Regions from separate parts of the Paenibacillus sp. FSL L8-0435 genome, predicted to be linked through region 2. Evidence: riboswitches for the same ligand, from Rfam matches in the RefSeq annotation. Region 2 holds a riboswitch; the other holds the start of a gene.
The links. Region 2 has a riboswitch for glycine ahead of gcvT (glycine cleavage system aminomethyltransferase GcvT). Riboswitches for the same ligand answer to the same signal wherever they lie in the genome.
Positions count from the first base shown of each region.

Region 1 (3,037 bases), 2.2 Mb from region 2:
TTGCATCATTTTGCGGCCTGTTGGCGTCTGGGCCAACCCGCCTTGGGCTGTCTCCCGATGGCGGCTCGGCATCGCACTGCCTACTTCCAGCATGACATCGATGACTTCATCTGACGGAATGGCACTACGCACTCCGGCCAGGGCCATGTCAGCCGCAGCCAGCGCCGTAACTGCACCCAGTCCATTACGGACGATGCACGGGATTTCAACAAGGCCTGCGACCGGATCGCAGATAAGGCCCAGTGTATTTTTTAACGCCAAACCAACGGCATGAACGACCTGTTCCGGTGTACCTCCACGCAGTTCAACCATGGCACCCGCAGCCATGCCGATCGCGGAACCCACTTCCGCCTGGCAGCCACCTTCGGCCCCGGAGATAAATGAATTGTTGGCAATAACATAACCAATCGCTCCCGCACAGAACAACCCGTTCACCAAATGTTCGTCCGTCCAGCCAAATCGCTCCTGTGAGCTAATAAACACACCGGGGATGATGCCGCAGGAACCGGCTGTTGGTGTTGCCACGATCCGACCCATGGAGGCATTCACTTCAGATACACACAGGGCATACGCCATGGCAAGTGCGGAAGCATCTCCCGAGCAAGTCTCGCCCTTGCGAATGTACTCAGCCATTTTTTTGCCGTCTCCACCTGTTAATCCACTGCGTGATGTCGTATCTTCCGTTAACCCTTTGCGTACCGCTTCCTTCATCACCTGATAATATTCAGACATCTGCTTCACAACATCCGCTTCCGGTGTATTGGTCTCCTGAACTTGCTCCTCAATCATTAGCTGAGCAATGGTTTTGGATTCCGCTGTACAGATCGTATTCAGTTCGTGTAAATGTTTAAATCGCATCCGAATCAACTCCTCTCTTCAAATCAATAACACGAATGTCTAGCACATGGTCCAGCTCCCTTAGACGCTTGAGCATATCGGGATTAGGCAAACCATCCATTTCCATCGCGGTAAGTGCCTCGCCATCACGGGCTTTCCGGTCCACCTGCATATACCCGATGTTAACCCCGGATGAACTGATCGTGGACGTTACCGATGCAAGCACCCCTGCTTTGTCCGCATGTCGCAGAACGAGTGTTGGAAACTCACCACTAATCTGAACACGAAAATCATTCATCGAATGCACCGATACGCTTCCACCACCAATGGATGCACCGATTAAGGAGCAGGCACGTTCTCCATGCCACAACTCAATTTTGACCGTATTTGGATGAGGAGCAGGCAGGCCACTTGTATAAAACTCAACCTCCATGCCCGCTTCCTCTGCGTATTGCTCTGCATCCGGGATACGCGGATCGTCTGTGACATAATCCAGCAGACCGCCGATCAGTGCCAGATCTGTTCCGTGCCCCTGATACGTATCTGCAAATGAACCGTACAGTGTCAGCCGGGCACGATCTGGCGTACATCCTAGCCACTGTCGAGCAATTCTCCCTAACCTTGCCGCTCCAGCTGTATGTGAACTTGAAGGCCCCGTCATCGACGGACCAATAATTGAGAAAACATCTTTAAATCGCACTTGTAAACCTCCATTATTAATCATGATTCATATTTGTAAAATGTATTCGTCATTTCGATCCAGGAGTTTCATCCACAATGTCCCTTATTTAGATATGATGACATCAAAAAAGGACAGAAGAAGGCCTTAGGCCCTCTCTCTGTCCTCGATACCTGAGAGTTTCACGATCAGCAGTGTCTCACGACAAGGGTGCACTGCCTGCGATTACAGACAAGTTCACCGGGCTGACTGATCATATACCCCTTGGGTGGCGCAGTTCGCGCACTCTCCAGAGTTGCGTCCAACGATGGTACATTTACCTGAGAGATTAACCACTGCGCCGGGTGCGCAGCAGCTTGCTCCTTCGGTGCCTGAACACTAGCCATATTGCTCGGCTAACCCAGGTCTCTCCCGCTCGTTATCATCCGCTGTATTATCTTAATTCGATTCGAATTGGTACATTTCTAAGTTTTTGATCATGATCAAGCATACCCATAGAGTAATGTACAACATCATATATGTCAACAAAAGTAACGTGTAATTATCATAAGTTCGATGTCTATTTTAACTGAAGCGAATAGCATTAATATTTCTCACTTCCGCTGAGGCACTAGTGACGCTTGTAGTGGTTGTAAATTGGATGCTTATCGTGTATGCGTTAGTCGTTGTAGCAGGGGCAGTATCCACGTAAGTGTTGGAGGAAAGAAACCTTAACGTTCCCGCAGCATTACCGCTCCTTGAGAGTTGCAATTGATTAATTAGAACTCCGTTACGTCTCAGATTAATGTTATATGCGATAGTCCAGTTAGAACCTACAACTACTGCTACTTGTGTACTGTTGTCTATTTTCACGCGTTGACCTGCCACTACAGGTACATTAAGTGTCTGAATCGTCGTTTCAGCTACTAATGAAAGACCCAACGCCGTGGTCTGGCTATCAGCAAACAAGGAAGAATCCGCAGGAGCAGAAGCTGCCGTTGATCCGGTCGCACCTGTAGCCCCAGTGGCTCCGGTCGTTCCCGTTACTCCCGTTACTCCGGACGTCCCGGTTGTTCCGGTTACGCCTGTCGCACCTGTAATACCAGTGACTCCGGTCGCACCCGTTACGCCTGTTGCGCCTGTAACACCAGTGGATCCCGTCGTTCCCGTCACGCCTGTCGCGCCTGTATCTCCAGTGATTCCGGTGGATCCCGTCACTCCTGTCGCTCCTGTAACACCAGTGACTCCCGTCGTTCCCGTCACGCCTGTCGCACCCGTATCACCAGTGGATCCGGTGGATCCCGTTATACCTGTTGCACCTGTATCCCCAGTAACTCCAGTCGCTCCCGTTACTCCTGTTGTACCTGTGTCACCAGTAACTCCAGTAATTCCAGTGGATCCCGTCACACCTGTCGAACCTGTATCTCCAGCGACTCCAGTCGTTCCCGTCACGCCTGTTGCACCTGTAACGCCAGTAACTCCCGTAGCGCCTGTTACCCCTGTAGCACCAGTAGCTCCGGTGGATCCCGTCACACCTGTCGC
Region 1 covers NZ_CP150185.1:517,003-520,039, reverse strand. The annotation lists gene sdaAA (L-serine ammonia-lyase, iron-sulfur-dependent, subunit alpha) at 1-858, opposite strand, end outside; gene sdaAB (L-serine ammonia-lyase, iron-sulfur-dependent subunit beta) at 848-1,537, opposite strand; glycine riboswitch at 1,816-1,940, opposite strand; gene NST33_RS02495 (collagen-like triple helix repeat-containing protein) at 2,081-3,037, opposite strand, start outside.
Region 1: it holds a riboswitch for glycine, as region 2 does, so the genes downstream of both, sdaAB (L-serine ammonia-lyase, iron-sulfur-dependent subunit beta) here and gcvT (glycine cleavage system aminomethyltransferase GcvT) in region 2, are expected to answer to the same signal.

Region 2 (3,037 bases):
GAGCAGGCCCTTGTGCGCATGCACCAGATCGGCAGCCTGCTTTACATTTTCCACGGCACCAAAGAAGTTTGGACTCTGGATCATGACAGCAGCGGTATCGTCGGATATGGCTGCTTGCAGGGCATCCCAATCAGTGACGCCATCCTTATAACCAATCTCGACAATCTCCAGACGGAGTCCGTGCGCATATGCCTGCAATACCTGACGGGCTTCCGGATGAACGGTACGGGATACGATGAGCTGTTTGCGACGAGTTGCTGCTGCGGCGAGATTACCGGCTTCCGCAAAAGCTGTTGCGCCGTCATACATGCTGGCATTGGCTACAGCCATACCGGTTAATTCACAGATGTAGGATTGAAATTCGAAAATGGCCTGTAGTTCACCTTGGCTGATCTCAGGCTGATAAGGTGTGTAGGCAGTGTAAAACTCGGAACGGGAAATGACATGATTGATGACGGAAGGAACATGATGATCATATATGCCAGCGCCGAGGAAGCTGGCGTGTGTTTCGAAATTGGCGTTGGCGCCGGCTTGTTTGGACATGTGACGTGTCAGCGCATATTCATCAAGTTTGGAGGATACGGGCAGCTCGCCCTGATAACGAATCTCCTGCGGAATGTCCTGAAACAGATCCTCCAGCGTACCCACACCAATGGTTGCGAGCATGGCGTTCTGATCTTGCTCAGTCATGGGAATGTAACGGTGCTTGCTCATGCTTGATCAGCTCCTTGAGTAGGTGTCTTCGACGTACGTGTCCGTTTATGAAAAGGGGTCTTCACGACCTCGGCTTTTAATTTCTTGCCGCGAATCTCAATCTCAAGCGGGGTTCCCAGCGCAGCGTATTTGCTGTCGATGAGGGCAAGCCCCAGATTACGCTTCAATGTAGGTGATTGCGTGCCTGTTGTCACTTCACCGATCTGTACGCCTTCGGCGTAAATCGGATAGTGGGGGCGGGGAATACCGCGCTCCAACACTTCGATGCCGACCAGTTTGCGGGCGGGCCCGTCAGTTTTTTGCTGTAACAAGGCTTCGTGTCCGATAAAAGGTCCGGCATTCAGCTTCACAAACATACCTACGCCAGCTTCGAGTGGAGAGATAGTTGCCGACAATTCCTGTCCATACAGAGGGAGCTTTGCTTCAAAGCGCAGTGTATCCCGAGCACCGAGGCCTGTGGGTACAAGTCCGTGACCTTCACCGGCTTGCATTAACCCATTCCAGACCACAGCGGCCTGATCTGCAGGAACATATAGCTCAAAGCCATCTTCACCGGTATAACCGGTACGGGACAACAGTAATTTTACTCCACATACTTCAGCATCCTGCACAAAACGAAACGGTTCAATCGAGCTTACATCCGTATCTGTAACTTTTCCGATAATGTCTACAGCCAGTGGACCTTGCAAGGCGAGTAGCGCCGTCTGCTCCGAATCGTTGGTCATGCTTACGCCGGGAATCAAGTGCTCTTGCAGCCACGCCCAATCCTTGTCGATGTTGGAGGCGTTAACCACAAGCATATAATGCTGATCTTCCAGCTTATACACGAGCAGATCATCCACCACACCGCCATCTGGATAACACATCAGGGTGTACTGGGCTTGATCGGGAACCAGCGTGGTCACATCATTGGTCATCATTTGTTGCAAAAACGCTTCAGCCTGCTCACCCTGTACCGTGAATTCGCCCATATGGGATACATCGAACAGTCCCGCGCGCTCGCGTACCGCTTCATGTTCTTTCTGGATTCCGCTAAATTGTACCGGAAGCTCCCAGCCTCCAAAATCAATGCACCGTACGCCTTCGTATTGCTGATACAGTGGGAAGAGTGGTGTTCTAAGCAAATCGGACATCAAATCACCTCGTCATGGGCCGTGAGCCGGCCGGATATACAATCGTGGATCAATGAACCAGGGTATTTTTAAATTTCCAGCTAGATAATTTCATCACATAAGTATGGTAAGGCAGCTATGGCAGCGCCGTTCTACATCCTGTTTTTCGTTTTTTGGGAAAAAGGAAAAGGACAGGCCAAAGAATCGGCATGCCAAGTAGCACGCTGTATTCTAAGGCTCTGTCCCTTGTACCTGAGAGTTACCCCGCTGCGTTGTGCAGCAGGTTTCCCCTTGGGTGATCATAACGCCCGCACAGGGCGAATAGATGCTCTCCAGAGTTGCGTCCCGTAAAAGTCCTTTTGCCTGAGAGATTCACCTCCGCTTATCGGTGGTTTACTCCTTCGGCGTTACCTCATGTACATCCCGAATCGGGTGTCACGGGTAATCTCTCCCTTTACATTCATCCGCGGGTATTACATAGTCCAATAAACATATTTACTCTTTTCATTAAAACGTGAATCCACTACCGATGTCAAGAACGATATCATAGATAACAATTTAAAACCGAATATTTAATCTGTTTTCTATGTTATTGTTCGTGTATTTATAAAGAGTGCGCTTACTATTCTAATATTCACCAGTATATGAAGAAAGAGTGTAATCCGGTTACAGGATTTAGAGGTGTTCAGTAAATAAATTGTGAGGTATATTGACATTTGATTCATAAATATCATACGCTATGTTCTGGGAAAAAGGTTAAGGTCAAAGAACGCATGCACTCATTTAATGAAAAGCGAGGCGGATATCGATGAGCGAATTGAAAAGTGATTTCCTGTACAGTGAAGAGCATGAATGGGTGCAAACCGTAGGGGAGGATACTGTACGTATTGGCATTACCGAGTTCGCACAGCATCAGCTGGGTGACATTGTGTTTGTGGAACTGCCTGACCTTGAAACCAATGTAAAAGCAGAAGATAGCATTGGAACGATCGAATCGGTCAAAACGGTTTCGGACTTGTTCTCTCCCGTCACAGGTTCAATTATTGCAGTTAATGATTCGTTGCAGGATTCCCCTGAACTTGTGAACAGCTCTCCTTACGAGGAAGGCTGGATGATTGAGATTCGTGTTGAGGGAGATCTGACAGCAGCATTGTCTACATTGATGAATGCAGACGCGTATCGGAAACATACGGAAGAATAGTTTTAACGAA
Region 2 covers NZ_CP150185.1:5,411,285-5,414,321, reverse strand. The annotation lists gene gcvPA (aminomethyl-transferring glycine dehydrogenase subunit GcvPA) at 1-714, opposite strand, end outside; gene gcvT (glycine cleavage system aminomethyltransferase GcvT) at 711-1,847, opposite strand; glycine riboswitch at 2,168-2,290, opposite strand; gene gcvH (glycine cleavage system protein GcvH) at 2,635-3,027, shown strand.